DNA from 3 places in the Streptomyces sp. CLCI03 genome. Region 1 is predicted to be linked to each of the others. Evidence: riboswitches for the same ligand, from Rfam matches in the RefSeq annotation. Region 1 holds a riboswitch; each other region holds the start of a gene.
What was found. A riboswitch is a leader RNA that binds a small molecule or an ion and turns the genes downstream of it on or off. The one in region 1 is predicted to bind cyclic di-AMP.

Region 1 (6,750 bases):
CGCGGGCGTCGAAGAGCGGCGCGAGCAGCTCCGTCACCTCGGGGGAGCGCTCGCCCGCCGACTCGTCGGTGCGGCGCACGCGATAGCGGCGGTGCGGGGCGTTCGACTCCAGGTAGTCCGTCACGATCGCCTCGCGCTCGACGCCCAGGGCGAGCAGGGTGACGGCGATCGACAGGCCGGCCCGGTCCTTGCCGGCCGCGCAGTGCATGAGCGCGGGGACGCTGTCCTCGGCCAGGGCGTGCACGACCCGACTGTGCTCGGCGGTGCGCTGCCGGATGATCCCGCGGTACGAGTTCGACATCCGGGCCGCGGCCTTGCCGTCGCCCAGGATCTCGCGCAGCTGAGCGAGGTCGCCGTCGCGGACCAGCCGCCAGAACTCCCGTCCGTCGGCCGGGTCCGAGAGCGGGATGTTGACGTTGCGGACGCCGGGCAGCTCGACGTCCGGCCCCTCCAGCGCGTGGTCGGCGACGTTGCGGAAGTCGAAGATGGTGTGGAGGCCGAGCGAGGCGAGGAACTCTGCATCACTTTCGGTGGCATGTGCGAGATGTCCGCTTCGGAACAGTCGTCCCGTCCTGACCGTTCGTCCGTCAGAAGTCGGCAATCCGCCCACATCGCGGAAATTGCGCACTCCGGACAGCTCCGGCTCCTGTATCTGCTGGGTCAAAGCAACTCCTCCGCCACATCGTGGGTCCTGTGTCCGAATTACACTGTTTGGCGCCAACTTGCCATATCCGGAGGCGAGATCGGGCACGTCCCCGTGAGCCAGATCATACGGTGACCGTGAGTGCCTGATCGCTAAAGGCGAATGGCCCCGTCGGGGCGGCTGTTGGCGGTGTCGAATGGACGGAGGGTGACCGTAATTCCGTCGGTCCCTCATGCCTGGTATTCCGTCAGGGAATTCATGGCTTGTTCCCTGCGGCCACAAGGGATTACCTTCGCGATCGATCCGGGTGGACCGCCAAATCCTGCCGCCTCCCGGAAACCGCATCCGACCTATTCGCGCGGCAGGAGCGGGGGAACCAGGTAAGCCGCCGGCCCGGAGATCTTTTCGCCGGGACGGCTCGGGGTGAAGTCGTTCATGGCTGGTACATGTACGGCCGGACATCTCCAGTCCGAACCCGACAGCTCACCTCGCAGGCGCCGGAGAGGAATTCGTCATGCCTGCAAAGGGTAAGCACCGCCGTCCCAAGTCCCTTTCCCTTTCCCGCGGTTTCGCCGTCGCCGGAACCGGTGGCGCGGCCCTCGCGCTGCCGCTGATCGGTGCCGCCGGCGCCCACGCGGCCGGCGCCCCGGCCGCCGCCCCCGCGGCGATCCCCGCGGTGGCCCCGCAGGCCCCCCTCGCCCTCCCGTCGGCGCCCGCCGTCGCCGCACACGCCGCCCCGAGCGTCTACACCGTCGTGCCGGGCGACTACCTCTCCAAGATCGCAGCCGAGCGCCACCTGGCCGGCGGCTGGGAGCAGCTGTACGCCGACAACCGCGAGGCCGTCGGTGGCAACCCGTCGCTGATCCACCCGGGCCTGAAGCTCCACCTCGGCGGTCCCGGCGAGCCCGCCCCGTCCGAGGCCGAGGCGGCCCCGGCCCCCGAGGCCCCGTCCGAGGCCGACGCGAAGCCGGCCGCGCAGGCCGCGCCGAAGCCGGTCCGGGGGCACGCCGAGCAGGCCGCCCCGGCGCGACCGGAGACCGCCGCCGAGCCCGAGGCCCAGGCCCCCGCCGCGCCGCGGTCGGCCGCCGGCTTCGTGGCCCCGGTCGGCGGTGGCATCTCCACCCAGTACAAGGTCGCGGGCGCCATGTGGTCCTCCGGCCACCACACCGGCGTCGACTTCATCGCGGCCATGGGCACCACCGTCAAGGCCGTCGGCGCGGGCACCGTGGTCTCCGCCGGCTGGAGCGGCTCGTACGGCAACGAGGTCGTCATCCGGCACGCGGACGGCAAGTACTCCCAGTACGCCCACCTCTCCCAGCTCTCCGTCTCCTCCGGCCAGAGCGTCACCGCCGGGCAGACCATCGGCCTCTCCGGCTCCACCGGCAACTCGACCGGCCCGCACCTGCACTTCGAGATCCGTACGACCCCGTCCTACGGCTCGGACATGGACCCGATCGCCTACCTCCGCGCCAAGGGCGCGAGCCTCTGACGGCACCCGCCGAAGGACCACCGACACGCGTGAGGCCGGGACCCGAGGGGGGTTCCGGCCTCACGTGTACTTATTCCTTATCCCCCACGTGGTACAGATCACGGTCCGTCAACCCCTCATTACGTTGGCGTAGGTTGGTTACGGGAGTGAAGTATGGGTTCTCGTGGCAGCGACGACGACGAAACTCAAGACCATCGGCTCGTACGCGGCGATCGGGGACAGCTTCACCGAGGGCGTGGGGGACCCGGGACCCGGGGATTCATTTCTCGGCTGGGCGGACCGGCTCGCCGTGCTCCTGGCCGATCAGCGCGAAGAGCACGACTTCCGGTATGCGAATCTGGCGGTGCGGGGGAAGCTCCTCGACCAGATCGTGGCCGACCAGCTCCCGAGGGCCAAGGCCCTCGCACCGGACCTGGTGACCTTCTGCGCGGGCGGCAACGACATCATCCGACCCGGGACCGACCCGGACGACGTGGCGGAGCGGTTCGAGGCGGCCGTGGCCGACCTCACCGGGGCCGTCGGCCACGTCATGATCACCACGGGCTTCGACACCCGGGGCGTACCGGTGCTCAAGCACCTGCGCGGCAAGGTGGCGACGTACAGCGCGCACGTCCGCGCCATCGCCGACCGCTACGACTGCCCGGTGCTCGACCTCTGGTCGCTGAAATCCGTACAGGACCGGCGGGCCTGGGACACGGACCGGCTGCACCTCTCGCCCGAGGGACACACCCGGGTCGCGCTGCGCGCCGCCCAGGTGCTCGGGCTGGACGTACCGGCCGACCCCGACCAGCCGTGGCCCCCGGAGCGGCCGCGCGGCTCGGTGGACGTGACCCGGGACAACATCCAGTGGGCGCGCGAGCACCTCGTGCCGTGGATCGGACGACGGCTGCGCGGGGAGTCCTCCGGGGACCACGTGGAGGCGAAGCGGCCGGACCTGCTGCCGCTCTGACGGGCGCGGGAGCCGGAAGTGGAATCCTTCGGGGTCGGTGTGCGTTGGGATGGTCGTAGAGCGACGACCGTCCTGACCCCATCCTCCCTGGAGGCGCTTTGACCGGCTCCCGTCCCTTGCGTCCGCGGCTGCGTGCCCTGCGGCCCGAAGCCTTCGGTGCGGACCCGTCCGGTGCCCGGCTGGAGCGGATCCGCCGCTCGCCGAACTTCGCCGACGGCGTCTTCCAGAACCCGGTCGGGGCCCGGAACAGGCCCTCGGGTTCGATGGCGGAGTTCGCCAAGATCTACTTCCACCGGGAGCAACGGGTACGGCGCAGCCCCGCCGCGCCGATCCCGGTCCACCCGACGACCCTCGCGGACCTGGCGAAGCCGCCCGCGAGCGGCCTGCGGCTCACCTGGATGGGGCACTCCAGCGTGCTCGCGGAGATCGACGGGCGCCGGGTGCTGTTCGACCCGGTGTGGGGCGAGCGGTGCTCCCCCTTCCCCTTCGCCGGTCCCAAGCGGCTGCACCCCGTCCCGGTCCCGCTGGCCTCGCTGGGCCGGGTCGACGTCGTGGTCATCTCGCACGACCACTACGACCACCTCGACCTGCCGACGATCAAGGCCCTGGCCGGTACGGACACGGTCTTCGCCGTTCCGCTGGGCGTCGGCGCGCACCTGGAGCGTTGGGGCGTACCGGCCGATCGGCTGCGCGAGCTGGACTGGAACGAGAGCACCGAGGTCGCCGGTCTCTCGCTGACGGCCACTCCCGCCCGGCACTTCTGCGGCCGCGGGCTGCGCAACCAGCAGCACACCCTGTGGGCGTCCTGGGTCGTCGCGGGCGACGAGCACCGGATCTACCACAGCGGCGACACCGGCTACTTCCCCGGATTCGAGGAGATCGGCGCCGCGCACGGGCCCTTCGACGCCACCATGATCCAGATCGGCGCCTACTCGGAGTACTGGCCCGACATCCACATGACGCCCGAGGAAGGCATGCGCGCCCACCTCGACCTGCAGGGCGGCACCCCCCGCGGCACGATGCTGCCGATCCACTGGGGCACCTTCAACCTGGCCCTGCACCCGTGGGACGAGCCGGGTGAGGGCACGCTCACCGCGGCCGAGGGGGCCGGGGCCGCCGTCGCGCTGCCGATCCCGGGCCGGCCCTTCGAGCCGAACGCCGCCGACGCCCCGCGCCTGCCGTGGTGGCGACCCTTCGTCGCCGGGGCCCCGGCGGGCGGCCGGGTCGACGGACCCTCGGCCGTGCCCGCGCGGGCCGCCGGGTCGGTGGCGGGAACGGCGGCGCGGGTGGGATCCGCGGCGGCCGGCGGACAGGAGAAGCAGGAATCCGTCGGCTCGTAGCGCGCGCTCCGGACGGATGTCACGGCCGCCCCGACCCGTCGGGGCGGCCGGCGCTCGTCCGGGCCGGTCGACGCGGGGCGGCGCCGGGGCGGTCCCCAGGGCCTGACCGGCGCATTCGGGCTGCTGTGCGAGCGCTCCACCGGGAGCGGGAAGCACCCCCGCGAACTTCGCCAACTGGCCGTCCGGGGTGCTGCGATGGGGTCTAGCGTGGGTATTCGGTGATCAACACCGGGCCCCGGGAACGCTGGGGGCCGGGCCCCACGTACCGAGGACGCAGATGTCCGGACTCCGCGCCGCCCGCCACGCACCGTCGAGACACGCCGTCACCGGTCCCAGCCGGCAGATACGCCCCCTGTTGGTGCGCGCCGCCGTCCTACCCACGCTCGCCGCCGCGCTCAGCGGGGCCGCCGCGGTGATCTTCACCCTCCAGCTCGGCGGAGGAGCCGGCGACCGCGACGCCCGACTGTGGCCCGTACTCACCGGCTGCGCCCTCCTCGTGGTGGGCGCCCTCGCCGCGGCCCTGCTCGGGGCCCAGCGCGCCGGCAAGGCCGTCCGGGACCGGTGCGAGGCGCTGCGCCGCTCCAGCGTGCGCGGCCGGGGCGAGCTGCGCACGGCCGCCGACCGGCTGGAACGGGGCGAGACCCCGCCCCGGCCGGTGCGGGGCGGACCGAGCACGCCGCCGCCCGGCGGGGACCCGGCCGGGATGGACGAGTTCTGGTTGCTCTCGCAGGAGCTGCGCGGCGCCCGTGAAGAGGCGCACACGACGCTCCTGAGGCTGGCCGGACCCACCGCCCCGACCGACACCGAGCGCAAGGTCGAGGTCTTCGTGAACCTCGCGCGCCGGCTCCAGTCCCTCGTGCACCGCGAGATCTCGCTGCTGGACGAGCTGGAGGACACGGTCGAGGACCCGGACCTGCTCAAGGAGCTCTTCCACGTCGATCACCTCGCCACCCGGATCCGCCGTCACGCCGAGAACCTCGCCGTACTGGGCGGCGCCGCGTCCCGGCGCCAGTGGACCCGGCCCATCGACCTGAGCGAGGTGCTCCGCTCCTCGGTCGCGGAGGTCGAGCAGTACACCCGGGTCAAGGTCGTACCCCCGGCCGGCGGCAGCGTGCGCGGGCACGCCGTCGCGGACGTGGTGCACCTGCTGGCCGAACTGGTCGAGAACGCCACGGTCTTCTCCGCCCCCGACACCGATGTGGTGCTGCGGGCCGAGCGGGTCACCGCCGGGATCGCCGTCGAGGTGGAGGACCGGGGACTGGGCATGCCGACCGAGGAACAGCACCGGATGAACGCCCTGCTCGCCGACCCCGACCAGATCAGCGTCCGGCACCTGCTGGCGGACGGCCGGATCGGCCTGTTCGTGGTGTCGGCGCTGGCCCGCCGGCACGGGATCGCCGTCGAGCTCAAGTCGAACATCTACGGCGGTGTGCTCGCGGTGCTGGTCCTGCCGCAGGAACTGCTGGGCGCGGAGGCGCCCACCGCGGCCGATGCGGCGGGGGGCTCGCGGGCCACCTCGTGGGGGACCGGGCAGGGGGCGCCGACGCCGCCGCTGGAGCCGGTGCGGATGCCCCTGCCGACGCCCCTGTCCGAGGGATGGCAGGCGTCCGGAGGCCCGGGGTCCGCCGCCCCGCACGACCCCGCCCGGCACGACCCGGCCCCGCACGGCCCCGAGCCGCGCCCCGAGCCCCGCCCCGCCCCGCACCCCGCCCCGCACCCCGCCCCCGCATCGGCGTCCCCGGCGCACTCCCCGTCCACCCCCGTGCCCCGGCCCCGGCCGGAGCCCCGTCCCGCCCCCCTGCCCGCGCCCCGGTCCGGGGAGGCGGACGGCCCCGGCGCCGTGGCCTGGTCGGCGCCCGCGGTCGATCCCCGGGGCGGGCCCGCCCCGGCTCCGCCGACCGGAGCCGTGGCCTGGTCGGCCCCCGCGCCCGAACCGGAGTCCGCGGTCGACCCCGCACCCGACGCGGGCGACCGGCCACGGCTGCCCCGGCGGCGCGCCCAGGAGCACCTGGCGCCCCAGCTCCGCGAGGCCCCCGCCCCCCGGCGGGCCGCGGACCCCGAGCAGCCGGTGCACGATCCGGGCCTGATGGCCGCCTTCCAACGAGGTTTCGGCCTCGCCCAGTCGGAGAACCAGGCATGACCCCGACCCCTCACCTCATCAGCAAGGAGCGCACCCCATGGGCGGCGAAGTGGCGATGAAGACCGGCAGCCGGCTCTCCGACCTCGACTGGCTGCTCAGCGGCCTGGTGCAGCGCGTGCCGTACACGCGAAGCGCCGTACTCCTCACCGCCGACGGGCTCGTGACCTGCGTGCACGGACTCGACGCCGA
Region 2 (6,750 bases), 3.3 Mb from region 1:
GGTCGCCTCGCCGTAGCGCATCTTCTTCATGATGCGCTTGGCTGCGTACAGGCCTACGTACCCACCTCCTACAACGAGGATCCTGGGACGCTCCGTGGTGCTCATGGAACGAGTATCCAGCACCCAAAGGGGTGTCGCTCGTGAGCCCCTTCACAAGGACTGAGAGACCCTCTGCTACACTCCGCCGCCCACGTGACGGAGGTCATGACGCACGATGGGAACCAGAAGACGTCCGGAGTCGTTGTTCACCCGTCCTGAACTGGCCTCCAAGGCCGAAAGCGGACTGGACCACAGGGCTTCGTCCATACCTCTGACGCGGATCCCGTCGCCTCCGTCGATCGCACGAACGCACGCGAAAAAGGGCCTGCGGGGCCCCGGAGGGCCCCAAAGGACCCTTCCGCCGGCCTCACAGACCCTTTTTCCTTGTGAAGAACTTCACGAACTTAATGTGGATCACGGGTCCAACGGCCCCGCGACAGCCCCTCACAACCTGCTTCGAAGGTCGTTCAGGCGATCGACCAAGCGATTCCATCGAGGATGTCGTGCTCCGACACGACAACCTCGGAAGCGCCGATGCGCTCCATGATCGCCAGAAGCACCAGCGCGCCCGCGCCGATCACGTCCACCCGGCCCGCGTGCATCACGGGGATCGCCGCGCGCTCGGCGTGCGTCTGCGTCAACATGCGCTCACTGATCGCGCGCACCTGCTCGTAGGAGATCCGGGAGTGGTGGATCGCGGACGATTCGTACGCCGGCAGCTCCAGCGCGATCCCGGCGACCGTGGTCACCGAGCCGGCCAGGCCGACCAGCGTGCGCGCCTCGGCCAGCGGGACGCTCTCGGCGGCCAGGTCCAGCGCCGCCTCGATGTCGGCCCGGATCGCGGCGACCTGCTCCGCGGTCGGCGGGTCGGTGACGACCCCGTCCACCACCAGGTGCCGCTCGGTCATCCGGACGCAGCCGATGTCCACGGACCGGGCGGCCCGTACGTGCTCCTCGCCGACCACGAACTCGGTCGAGCCGCCGCCGATGTCCACCACCAGGAACGGCCGCTCCAGGTGCTCGTGCGCCGTGAGCTCCTTGGTGGCGCCGGTGAAGGAGAACTCCGCCTCCTGCTCACCGGAGATCACCTCGGGCTCGACACCCAGGATGTCGAGGACCCCCCGGACGAAGTCCGCCCGGTTCTCGGCGTCCCGGGAGGCGGAGGTCGCCACGAAGCGCACCCGCTCCGCGCCGAACTCCTTGATCACTCCCGCGTACTCGCGGCAGGCGGCGAAGGTGCGCTCCAGCGCCTCCGGGGCCAACCGGCCGGTCCGGTCCACGCCCTGGCCCAGCCGGACGATCGTCATCCGGCGGTCGAGCTCGATCAGCTCGCCGGTGGCCGGGTCGCAGTCCGCCACGAGCAGCCGGATGGAGTTCGTACCGCAGTCGACGGCGGCGACCCGGGTCACGCGCCCGACTCCTTCTCGCCCGTCTCCTTCTCGTCCGTCTTCTTCTCCCCGCACGGCACGACGCAGGCGCCCTTGGCCCACCACTCCGGCAGCATGGCGAGGGCCTCGTCGCCGAACGGGTTCACCCCGGGGCCGGCGGCCAGGGAGTGGCCGACCAGCACGTGCAGGCACTTCACCCGGTCCGGCATGCCGCCGGCGCTCGGGAAGCCCTGGAGCACCTCGATGGCGTCGCGCCGCTGGATGTAGTCCTCGTGGGCGGCCTGGTAGGCGGCGGCCAGTTCCTTGTCCTCGGCGAGCCGGGCCTGCATCTCCTTCATCACGCCGTTCGCCTCCAGCGTGCCGATCGCGGAGGCCGCGCGCGGGCACGTCAGGTAGTACAGCGTCGGGAAGGGGGTGCCGTCGGGGAGCCGCGGGGCGGTCTCCACCACGTCCGGCTGCCCGCAGGGGCAGCGGTGCGCGATGGCGCGCAGCCCGCGCGGCGGGCGGCCGAGCTGCTGCTCGAACGCCTCGATGTCCGCGTCGGTCGGCTCGGTCCGGTCGGTCTGGGGCGGGGGCGTCTGCATGCCTGGAGGAAGTCTCTTCGTTCTCGTGGATGGGTGCTGCGGTGCTGTGGTGCTTCGGCCCTGCGGGCCGGATCACTCGCCGGGGCGGTCGGCCTTGTCGACGCCGTCCCAGACGTTGGAGTACCAGGGGCGGTCGGAGCCGGCTTGACCGGTGCGGTGCGGCTGCGGGGGCTGGGCCCCGGGGTCGCTCATGATGTAGCCGATCTCCCCCGGGCGCAGGAAGTGCAGGTGCTTGCGCGCCTGCTGCTCCGCGTAGGCGTCGTCCTGCCAGCGGGCCTTCTCGTCGCGGAGCCGCTCCAGGCGGTCCCGCGCGGCCGCGGCGGCCCGCTGCTGCTTCGCGATCTCCGAGCGCTGGGAGACGTACTGGCGCATCGGGTACGCGAGGGCGACGACCAGCGTACAGAGGACGAGCACCAGGAGCGCGGCGCGGCCGGTGAGCCGGCTGCGGCGGACCTGACGCCGCGACTGCGACCGGTAGACGTGGGCGGCGGTCCGCTCCCCGAGCTGCTTGAGCCTGGTCGCGGTGGAGAAGGTGGAGAACCGATCCCGGTTCCCGGCCATTGGTCCGCCTCCCCTAGGTACGCACTACGCAATACGTCCCCGCACACGGTACGGGACCGAGTGCGGGGACGTACGGAGGCCAGCCCCTCAGGGGGGTGATTAGCCCTTGAAGCGCGGGAAGGCGGAGCGGCCCGCGTACACCGCGGCGTCGTCGAGGATCTCCTCGATGCGCAGCAGCTGGTTGTACTTGGCGACACGGTCCGAGCGGGCCGGGGCGCCGGTCTTGATCTGACCGCAGTTCACGGCGACGGCGAGGTCGGCGATGGTGACGTCCTCGGTCTCACCGGAACGGTGGGACATCATGCACTTGAAGCCGTTGCGCTGGGCCATCTCGACGGCGTCCAGGGTCTCGGTCAGCGAACCGATCTGGTTCACCTTCACGAGCAGGGCGTTCGCGGAGCCCTCCTCGATACCGCGGGCCAGACGCTCCGGGTTGGTGACGAACAGGTCGTCACCGACGATCTGGACCTTCGCGCCGAGGCGGTCGGTGATGGTCTTCCAGCCGTCCCAGTCGTCCTCGAACAGCGGGTCCTCGATGGAGACGAGCGGGTACGCCTCGACGAGCTCGGCGTAGTAGTCGGTCATCTCGGCGGCCGAGCGGGACTTGCCCTCGAACTCGTACTGGCCGTCCTTGTAGAACTCGGACGCGGCGACGTCGAGCGCGAGCGCGATGTCCGTGCCCGGGGTGTAGCCGGCCTGCTTGATGGCCTCGATGATGAGGTCGAGCGCGGCGCGGTTCGACTCCAGGTTCGGGGCGAAGCCGCCCTCGTCGCCCAGGCCGGTGGAGAGGCCCTTGGTGTGCAGGACCTTCTTGAGGGTGTGGTAGACCTCGGCACCCCAACGCAGCGCCTCGGAGAAGGACTCCGCGCCGATGGGGGCGATCATGAACTCCTGGATGTCCACGTTGGAGTCGGCGTGCGACCCACCGTTGAGGATGTTCATCATCGGAACGGGCAGCAGGTGCGCGTTCGGACCGCCGAGGTAGCGGAAGAGCGGAAGGTCCGAGGCCTCGGACGCGGCGTGCGCGACGGCCAGGGACACGCCGAGGATGGCGTTGGCGCCGAGCGAGCCCTTGTTGTCGGTGGCGTCCAGGTCGAACATGGCCTGGTCGATCAGACGCTGCTCGGTGGCGTCGTAGCCGACGAGCTCCGGGCCGATCTGCTCGATGACGGCGAGGACGGCCTTCTCGACACCCTTGCCGAAGTAACGGTCGGGGTCACCGTCACGCAGCTCGATGGCCTCGAATGCACCGGTGGAGGCGCCGGACGGAACTGCAGCACGGCCGGTGCTGCCATCGTCGAGGCCCACCTCGACCTCGACCGTGGGGTTGCCTCGGGAGTCCAGGATTTCCCGGGCTACGACGACGTCGATGGACGGCACGAGCATCTCCTTCTGGGATGTGACGCTGAGTGTGCGGTGGCATGTCAGGCCGTGGGATGGCCTTGCCGCCTAGAGCCTAACCGGCTCCGGGCACTGGGCCGCCCGACCGCCCGGACCCTGGGACGAAAAAGGGACCGAATACCCCTCTTCCGGGACATAGAGTCGCTTGATCATCGGGTTTCGGGAGGCGGACGCGGCACCGCCCGGCGCGTGGGGCACGCGCCGGGCGGTGGACATCCTGCACGGGGTCAGCTGACGCCGCGTAGATGTTCGCGCGGCTTCACCGCGGTGTTCAGCTGAGCTTCAGCTTCTGGCCCGGGAAGATCAGGTCGGCGTCCGAGACGATGTCCTTGTTCAGCTCGAACAGCTTCTGCCAGCCGCCCTTGACGCCGTTGGCCTCGGCGATGGTGCCCAGGGTGTCGCCCGACTTGACCTCGTACGAGCCGTTGCCGGTCTTCGGCGCGACCGGGGCCTCGGCGCGCTCGGAGCGGGTGGTCGGAGCCGCGGGACGCTTGGTCTCCTGCTTCGGCGCGGCCTTGGTCTCGGTCTTCTTGGTCTCGGTCTTCTTGGTCTCGGCCTTGGGCTTCGACTGCGGCTTGGAGGCCGGGGTCTCGGCGCCGCCACCGGTGTAGGAGGAGTTCGACAGGCCCTTGCCGCAGGACGGCCAGGCACCCTTGCCCTGGGTCTTGAGGACCTTCTCGGCGACGGCTATCTGCTGTGCCTTGGTGGCCTGGTTGGCCTGCGGGGCGTAGGACTTGCCGCCGAAGCCGGACCACGTGGAGGGCGAGAACTGCAGGCCGCCGTAGTAGCCGTTGCCCGTGTTGATGGCCCAGTTGCCACCGGACTCGCACTGCGCGACCTTGTCCCACTCGGACGAGGTGGCGGCGCTGGCGGTGCCCGCGGCCATCAGGGGGGCGGCCACGGCCACACCGGCGACACCGGCGAGCGTGACGATCCGGACAGACCGCTCGATTGCAGTACCGCGACGGTGCTTGCCCTTGCCGGAAAGCAGCATGGAGTTTCTCCTCACCGACGCCTACGAGGTGAGCTGTCGGGTTCGGGCGAGTGAGTTGCCCGGCCGTGCGACCTAGCGCACGTCTTGACCCCAAGCCGGTGGCGTGACCGTCTTCTCGACGGCCGCTCCCGGCACCTACCTTGGTTCCCCCGCTCCTGCCTTCGGCGCTTGACGCGACGACTGTTCCCTCCGTCCGCCGGCAGGATTCGGCGATGCGGTCGAAGGAGCTCGCGGTGGCGAGCGATTCAGAAGGTAGACAGGTCTCTCCCCGATGTTCAACGAGCAACATCGGGGAGAAACGACCCCTACTTGCGTCCCTCACAGGGGTGTTTGCGCAGGTGAGGGCAGGGTTTGCGCAATGCCCCGGGTGAGACACGCCAGTTGACCGGAAGAGACACATGTCTCACTTACAGAAATCCGACATTCAACTCTTTCCGGATAACTGAACTGTCCTTATTGGGTGGTTAGATCCAGATTCTGGCCGGGCTTGATGAGGTCGGCGTCCTCGCCGATGACTTGCTCATTGGCCTGGTAGAGACCGTTCCAGCCCCCCTTTACGCCCTTGGCAACCGCGATGGTCGCCAGGCTGTCGCCCGCCTGGACCGTGTAGACGGGGTTCGACGAGACGTCAGGCAGGGCCGAAGGCCCGGTCTCCGGCGCACCGCGGTGCTTGCCGTTGCCCTCGACCGGAGTGGCACCGGTGGTCTGCGGGACCTCCGGGTTCGCAGGGGCCGTCGGGTCGACCGGGGGCAGCCCCGGCGTGACGGGCGCGGTGGTGGGCGGCGTGGTCGGGTCCGCCGGCCGCGTCGGGTCGACGGGGGTCGGCGTACCGGTCGGGTCGCCCGGCCGGACCGGAGCCGTCGGTTCGACCGGAGGCGTCGTCGGGACGTCCGGCGCGGGCATGACGGGCAGTCCGATGGACGGGGCGTCGGGAATCAGGAACGGGGTGCCGGACGGGGCCGGGGTCGGGGACCCGTAGTCCGTGGACGGCTTGCCACCACCGGCCGACGGAACGGCTTCGTCCGGACGGGACGGCGCGGGAGCGACCGAGCCCTGACCGCCGGGCAGACCGGGGTCCACCTGTGCGGCGGGGCTCTCCTTGACCAGGCCGGCCGAGGCCGCGCACAGCGGCCACGCCTGCGGCCCCGTGGAGCCGAGCACCCGCTCGGCCACCGCGATCTGCTGGGAGCGGCTCGCCAGGTCGGGGCGCTCGGCGAACTCGAGACCGCCGGCGCTCTGCCACTCCTCCTGGGTGAACTGGAGTCCGCCGTAGGCGCCGCTGCCGAAGTTGGCGCTCCAGGAGCCACCGCTCTCGCACTCGGCGACCTTGTCCCACGTGGACGTGTCGGCGGCGGTGGCGCTGGTGGCGGCCAGCAGTGGCATGGCCAACGCGGAGCCAGTGACACCGGCTGTGACGACCAGCGCGGGGACCTGGCGGGGGCGTCTGTGACGGCCGTTCCCGGAGAGCATGAAGGATCACCTTTCGCATAACAGCTAGGTAACGGCAGAACCTAGCGGCCTTCGAACGATTGTCACAAGTTCAAGTCGGATCTGACTTTTAATCAGTTTTCGCTCAAGTGTTTTGAGCCGCGAATCGAACGGGAAGAGTACGTAGCCCTCGCATGATCAACCCCCCGCGCCAGCGCAGGTCTTGAGGCGGAACAGCCAGTTCCAGATCAGGTAGACGCGTCAGCAAAGTCGCGAGCGCGGTCTGCCCTTCGAGCCGGGCGAGCGGAGCGCCGAGGCAGTAGTGGATGCCGTGACCGTACCCGAGGTGCTGGTT
Region 3 (6,750 bases), 670 kb from region 1:
TCCGAGACCTGCTCGTAGAAGCTGACGAGCCGGCCCGCGTCCTCGGTGGTGATGGGCCTGATCCGGGCCGTGCCGCCGTCACGGAGGACGACATCGGCTTCCCAGTGGGCCGGGTAGGAGGGGTCCGACTCGATGGTCATGGGCCTACCTTACGGCCGGATCAGGCCGTGGAGCCCTCGCGCGGCGGATGAGGCAGGACGGGACATATCAGGGCAAGCTGGGGAAGGTCGAACGGCGGAAAATTCAGGCCGATGGTAGGCCCGAGCATTCCGGGCGTCGTGAGAGACTGGTCTAGACAACCGTAAGAACCTGAAGGGCATCACCATGGCAGAGCGCCGCGTCAACGTCGGCTGGGCCGAGGGCCTGCACGCTCGTCCCGCCTCGATCTTCGTCCGTGCGACGACCGCTTCCGGCGTCCCGGTGACCATCGCGAAGTCCGGCGGCGACCCCGTCAACGCCGCCTCCATGCTGGCGGTCCTGGGCCTGGGCGCCCAGGGCGGCGAGGAGATCGTCCTCGCCTCCGAGGCCGAGGGTGCGGACGCCGCGCTCGACCGCCTCGCGAAGCTGGTCGCCGAGGGTCTCGAGGAGCTCCCCGAGACCGTCTGACCCTTCGGGTTCGACCCCACGCGCGAAGCCGCGGCTCCCGATCCGGGGGCCGCGGCTTCGTCGTTCCGCTCGGGACCCACCACGTGACGAGAACCCGGGGCGGCGCCGCCCGACGCGATCACCCGGCTTCGCGGCGGACCCGAGAGCGGCGTATGCCGAGAAATATCGCGCGGCGAAGAAAAGGCCTCGCCGGAATCCGGCGCACGCCGAATCATTCCTCATGGGAATTACGCACGACGCCTCGACCCGATTCGAAATCGATCGGCCGTCGCGCGGCGAATTCACGCGATCCCATCCTTTGTATACGGCTCCTGTTAATGCCGACCGCTCGACATGTTTACGGCAGGTTGCGAAGTGCTCACCGTCGGGCGGAGCCGCAGTCGGTGCGCCCCCGCCGCCCGATCCGCGTGGACGGCGGTCAGCGCCCGCGCCCGCTCGGCGTCGCCGCGCGCCACCGCGTCCACGACCGCCCCGTGCTCCGCCCAGGACTCCACGGGCCGTGCCGGAGCCTCCACCACGTACATCCACGCGATCTTGTGCCGCATCTGCGTGAGCAGCGAGATCAGCCCGGGGCTGCCGGATGCCTGGGCGAGCGTCTCGTGGAACCAGCCGCCCAGGGACCGCAGATCCTCCCCCTGGCCCCGCCTGGCGCGCTCCTGCCCCAGCCTGACCAGTCCGCGCAGCACCTTGAGGTGCGCGTCGGTGCGCCGTCGGGCGGCCCGCGCGGCGGCCAGCGGCTCCAGGAGCATCCGCAGCTCCAGCAGGTCCGCCGCCTCCTGCTCGGTCGGCTCGGCCACGCACGCCCCCGCGTGGCGCCGTGTGGTCACGAACCCCTCGGACTCCAGGGTCCGCAGGGCCTCGCGCACCGGGACGCGCGAGACCCCGTACCGGCGGGCCAGCACCTCCTCGGTCAACCGGCCGCCCGGCTCGAACACCCCGGAGACGATGTCGTCGCGGATTGCTGTGCATACCGCGTGCGCAGGAATACGCAAGACCGAACCTCCGCCTATTTCCGACTGCCAGCGTCATTGCACGCACATGCGCGTGCTGCGACTCTATTGCAACACACGATAATTTCCGAGAGCGGCCGGAAATACGAAACATTTGCACAAAGGCGCAACACACGAAGACCCCGGCTCGGAGAGCCGGGGTCTTCGGTGAAGCGGTGCGATGCGTGGGGCGCCGAGGTCAGAGGCTGACGCCGTGCGAGCGCAGGTACGCGATCGGGTCGATGTCCGAGCCGTACTGCGAGCCGGTGCGGGCCTCGAAGTGCAGGTGCGGGCCGCTGGAGTTGCCGGTGGAGCCCGACAGGCCGATCTGCTGACCCGGGGTGACCTGCTCGCCGACGGAGACGTTCAGCGAGGTCATGTGGCCGTACTGGGTGTAGGTGCCGTCGTTGTGCTTGATGACGACGTTGTTGCCGTAGGCGCCACCCCAGCCGGCCTCGACGACGGTACCCAGGCCCACCGCGTGGACCGAGGTGCCGGAGGCCGCGTGGAAGTCGATGCCCGTGTGGCTGCCGGAGGACCACATGCCGCCGCCCGCCTTGTACTGCGTGCTGACGTAGGAGTCGTCCAGCGGGGAGACGAAGGTGTTGAGGCGCTTGCGCTCCTCCTCGCGGGCGGCGCGCTCGGCGGCCTCGCGCTCGGCCTTCGCCTTGGCCTCGGCCATGCGCTTGGCCTCGGCGGCCCGCTGCTTCGCGTCGGCCTCGGCCTGCGCCTTGGCGGCGTCCTGCTCGGCGACGCGGTGCTGGGAATCGGCCTGCTCGGTGATGTCACCCGCAAGGTCCTCGGCGACGACGACGGCACCGAGGCCGTTGTCCTGGCCGATGGTGCTGCTGTGGTTGTCCGCGGCGAAGGCCGGGGCGGCGAGGGAGCCGACGACACCCGTGGTGGCGATCGCGGCGATACCGGCGTAACCGGCGGTCTTCTTGCTCAGACGGCTGGAGCCACGGTGCTTACCGGTACCAGCGGGACGACTGCCAAACGCCATGAAGGGTTTGATCCTTTCCTTCCTTCTCGCCTACCGGGTTAGCTGACGGGTTCGGAGCAGGAAGGTCTCCTACGGGCCTCCTCTTGCGAGGGGGTCCGATTCACCCCAGGGACGCATGTGGGTCCCCGGCTCCCCAGGCTCGCGCCTGACGGGGACTCGGCGATCGCTGTCCGGTGCCGCGGGTGCGGCGGGCACAACTGACGAACAGCACGGCTGACGCTAGGCGGATCATCAGTCAATCGCCAAACAGACGCGCCTTTTTGTTGCGTACGCCACACCGCATACAAGCAACCTCGCCATTAAACGGACAAAAGGGGTTCCGGTGACCAAGTCACCGGAACCCCTTGCCGAAACCCTCGGCCGGCCCTCAAAAGGCCTTCGCCCGACCGTCAGTTGGAGACGACCGAGACCTCGCCGATCCCGAGGGCCCGTACGGGCTCCTCGATCAGCGCGGCGTCGCCCACGAGGACGGTGACCAGCCGGTCCGCGGGGAAGGCCTTGACGACCGCCGTGGTGGCCTCCACCGTGCCCGTCTCGGCGAGCTGGGCGTACAGATGCGACTGGTAGTCGTCCGGCAGTTCCTGCTCGACCTGGTCGGCGAGGGTGCCCGCGACCGAGGCGGCCGTCTCGAACTTCAGCGGGGCCACGCCCACCAAGTTCTGCACGGCGACATCGCGTTCGGCGTCGGTCAGACCGCCCTCGGCGAGGGTGCGCAGGACCTTCCAGAGGTCCTCGAGCGCCGGTCCGGTGTTCGGAGTGTCCACCGAACCGCTGATGGCGAGCATCGAGGCGCCCTTGCCGTCCGCGGTGGAGCGCAGCACCTGACCGAAGGCGCGCACGCCGTAGGTGTACCCCTTCTCCTCGCGCAGCACCTTGTCCAGGCGCGAGGTGAGGGTGCCGCCCAGGCAGTACGTGCCGAGCACCTGGGCCGCCCACACCCGGTCGTGGCGGTCCGCCCCGATCCGGCCGATGAGCAGCTGCGTCTGGACCGCGCCGGGCCGGTCCACGATGACCACGCGGCCGGTGTCGTCGGCGGTCACCGGCGGCACCGGGAGGGCGGCGGCGGTGTTGCCCGTCCAGGCGCCCAGGGTGTCCGCGAGTACGGCGTCCAGGTCGATGCCGGTCAGGTCGCCGACGACCACCGCGGTGGCGGTGGCGGGGCGTACGTGGGCCTCGTAGAAGGCGCGCACGGCGGCGGAGTCGATCCGGGCGACCGTCTCCTCGGTGCCCTGACGCGGCCGCGACATGCGCAGGGACGCCGGGAAGAGCTCCTTGGAGAGCTGCTTGGCGGCGCGGCGCTGCGGGTTGGCCAGCTCGTGCGGGATCTCGTCGAGCCGGTTGCGCACCAGCCGGTCGACCTCGGCGTCGGCGAACGCCGGGGCGCGCAGCGCCTCGGCGAGCAGACCGAGCGCCTTGGGCAGCCGGGAGGCCGGGACCTCCAGCGAGACCCGCAGGCCCGGGTGGTCGGCGTGCGCGTCGAGGGTGGCGCCGCAGCGCTCCAGCTCGGCCGCGAACTCCTCGGCGGAGTGCTTGTCGGTGCCCTCGGAGAACGCCCTCGCCATGATGGTCGCCACGCCGTCCAGGCCCTCGGGCTCGGCGTCCAGCGGGGCGGCGAGGTTGACCTCGACCGCGACGACCTGCTGGCCCGGCCGGTGGCAGCGCAGCAGGGTCAGCCCGTTGGACAGCTGACCGCGGTCGGGGGCGGGGAAGGCCCACGGCTGCGGCTCGCCGGCCTGAGGTTGCGGGTGGAAGGTCATCGTGACGGCTGCCGTGTCGCTCACTGCTCCGCCCCCTCGTTCTCGTCGGAGTCGTCGTGCTGGTCGGACTCGTCGGCCGCGAGCGGCTCGTAGACGAGCACGGCGCGGTTGTCCGGGCGCAGTCGGGCCGCGGCCACGGCCTGCACCTCCTCGGCGGTGACGTCGAGGACGCGCCGGACGGCGGTCAGCGCCAGCTGCGGGTCGCCGAACAGCACCGCGAAGCGGCACAGTTCGTCGGCGCGGCCGGCCACCGTGCTCAGCCGGTCCAGCCACTCGCGCTCCAGCTGCGCCTGGGCGCGCTCCATCTCCTCGGCCGTCGGGCCCTCGGCGGCGAACCGCGCGAGCTCCTCGTCCACGGCCGCCTCGATGGCGGGGATCTCGACCCCGCTGGAGGTCTTGACGTCCAGCCAGCCCAGGGAGGGCGCCCCGGCCAGGCGCAGCATGCCGAAGCCGGCCGCGACGGCCGTCTGGTCGCGGCGCACCAGCCGGTTGTGCAGCAGCGAGGACTCGCCGCCGCCCAGGATGGTCAGCGCCACGTCGGCGGCGTCGCACTCGCGGGTGCCGTCGTGCGGCAGTCGGTAGGCGGCCATCAGCGCACGCGCCGGGACCTCCTCGACGATCTCCTCGCGCAGCTGCTCCCCGATGATGTCGGGCAGCGAGCCGTCGCGGGGCGGCTGCTTGCCGTCGTGCGCGGGGATGGTGCCGAAGTACTTCTCGACCCAGGCGAGGGTCTTCTCGGGGTCGATGTCCCCGACGACCGACAGCACCGCGTTGTTGGGCGCGTAGTACGTGCGGAAGAAGGCGCGCGCGTCCTCCAGGGAGGCGGCGTCCAGGTCGGCCATGGAGCCGATGGGGGTGTGGTGGTACGGGTGACCCTCGGGGTAGGCCAGGGCGGTGAGCCGCTCGAAGGCCGTGCCGTACGGGACGTTGTCGTACCGCTGGCGGCGCTCGTTCTTGACGACGTCGCGCTGGTTCTCCATGGACTCGTCGTCCAGGGCGGCCAGCAGGGACCCCATCCGGTCCGCCTCCAGCCAGAGCGCGAGCTCCAGCTGGTGCGTCGGCATCGTCTCGAAGTAGTTGGTGCGCTCGAAGCTGGTGGTGCCGTTGAGGGAACCGCCGGCGCCCTGGACCAGTTCGAAGTGCCCGTTGCCGGGTACGCTCGCCGACCCCTGGAACATCAGGTGCTCGAAGAGGTGAGCCAGGCCGGTGCGTCCCTTGACTTCGTGGCGCGAGCCGACGTCGTACCAGAGGCAGACCGCGGCGACCGGGGTCAGGTGGTCCTCGGAGAGCACCACGCGTAGGCCGTTGGCCAGCCGGTGCTCGGTCGCTGTCAGGCCGCCGGAGCCGGCCTGGGCTGTGGCCGTGTGACCCATGGGCATGTGGTCCCTTCGATCGCGATGCAGAGATTTCTTATCGACCTGCCACTGTATGCAAGCGCGCCGACCGCCGGATAAGTTCCCGGGTCACTCCCCCGCACTCCGTCCGGGGGACCCCCGGGGTCGGAGTCGGCGTTGTCGGTGCGTCGGGCCACAATGGTCCGCGTCGTACCCTCGCCGGACACCACAAGACCGCCAGACCCCGCCAGACCCGATCAGACACCCCACCCGACAGCCAGCACACCCCATTTTGGTTAAGGAGCCGCGCAGCGATGGCCCGCCGCAGCACGAAGACCCCGCCGCCGGAGGATTTCGAGGAGAAGATCCTCGACATCGACGTCGTCGACGAAATGCAGGGCTCCTTCCTCGAGTACGCGTACTCGGTGATCTACTCCCGTGCCCTGCCCGACGCCCGGGACGGCATGAAGCCGGTGCACCGGCGCATCGTCTACCAGATGAACGAGATGGGCCTGCGCCCCGACCGCGGGTACGTGAAGTGCGCCCGTGTCGTCGGCGAGGTCATGGGCAAGCTCCACCCGCACGGTGACGCGTCCATCTACGACGCCCTCGTGCGCATGGCCCAGCCCTTCTCCATGCGGCTGCCGCTGGTCGACGGCCACGGCAACTTCGGTTCGCTCGGCAACGACGACCCGCCGGCCGCGATGCGTTACACCGAGTGCAAGATGGCCGACGCCACCTCGCTGATGACGGAGTCGATCGACGAGGACACCGTCGACTTCACCGCCAACTACGACGGCCAGGAGCGGGAGCCCGTCGCCCTGCCCGCCGCGTACCCGAACCTGCTGGTCAACGGCGCGTCCGGAATCGCCGTCGGCATGGCCACCAACATGCCCCCGCACAACCTCGGCGAGGTCATCGCGGCAGCCCGTCACCTGATCCGGTACCCGCAGGCGGACCTGGAGGCGCTGATGCGCTTCGTGCCGGGCCCCGACCTGCCGACGGGCGGCCGGATCGTCGGGCTCTCGGGCATCAAGGACGCCTACGAGAACGGGCGCGGC

Region 2: linked by a shared signal. The riboswitch ahead of ACWG52_RS22480 (transglycosylase family protein) and the one ahead of ACWG52_RS07125 (M23 family metallopeptidase) in region 1 are both predicted to bind cyclic di-AMP.
Region 3: linked by a shared signal. The riboswitch ahead of ACWG52_RS10070 (M23 family metallopeptidase) and the one ahead of ACWG52_RS07125 (M23 family metallopeptidase) in region 1 are both predicted to bind cyclic di-AMP.

Annotation. Positions count from the first base shown of each region.
Region 1 covers NZ_CM132132.1:1,549,373-1,556,122, reverse strand. The annotation lists gene ACWG52_RS07130 (tyrosine-protein phosphatase) at 1-664, opposite strand, end outside; cyclic di-AMP (ydaO/yuaA leader) riboswitch at 980-1,155, shown strand; gene ACWG52_RS07125 (M23 family metallopeptidase) at 1,158-2,132, shown strand; gene ACWG52_RS07120 (SGNH/GDSL hydrolase family protein) at 2,296-3,081, shown strand; gene ACWG52_RS07115 (MBL fold metallo-hydrolase) at 3,180-4,421, shown strand; gene ACWG52_RS07110 (ATP-binding protein) at 4,699-6,561, shown strand; gene ACWG52_RS07105 (roadblock/LC7 domain-containing protein) at 6,599-6,750, shown strand, end outside.
Region 2 covers NZ_CM132132.1:4,855,823-4,862,572, reverse strand. The annotation lists gene ACWG52_RS22505 (NAD(P)/FAD-dependent oxidoreductase) at 1-105, opposite strand, end outside; gene ACWG52_RS22500 (Ppx/GppA phosphatase family protein) at 507-1,448, opposite strand; gene ACWG52_RS22495 (DUF501 domain-containing protein) at 1,445-2,011, opposite strand; gene ACWG52_RS22490 (FtsB family cell division protein) at 2,084-2,572, opposite strand; gene eno (phosphopyruvate hydratase) at 2,672-3,952, opposite strand; gene ACWG52_RS22480 (transglycosylase family protein) at 4,245-4,967, opposite strand; cyclic di-AMP (ydaO/yuaA leader) riboswitch at 4,971-5,144, opposite strand; gene ACWG52_RS22475 (transglycosylase family protein) at 5,421-6,437, opposite strand; gene ACWG52_RS22470 (cytochrome P450 family protein) at 6,541-6,750, opposite strand, start outside.
Region 3 covers NZ_CM132132.1:2,215,539-2,222,288, forward strand. The annotation lists gene ACWG52_RS10055 (bifunctional acetate--CoA ligase family protein/GNAT family N-acetyltransferase) at 1-140, opposite strand, end outside; gene ACWG52_RS10060 (HPr family phosphocarrier protein) at 325-606, shown strand; gene ACWG52_RS10065 (GntR family transcriptional regulator) at 921-1,598, opposite strand; gene ACWG52_RS10070 (M23 family metallopeptidase) at 1,795-2,598, opposite strand; cyclic di-AMP (ydaO/yuaA leader) riboswitch at 2,612-2,770, opposite strand; gene ACWG52_RS10075 (M16 family metallopeptidase) at 2,988-4,355, opposite strand; gene ACWG52_RS10080 (M16 family metallopeptidase) at 4,376-5,728, opposite strand; gene ACWG52_RS10085 (DNA gyrase/topoisomerase IV subunit A) at 6,004-6,750, shown strand, end outside.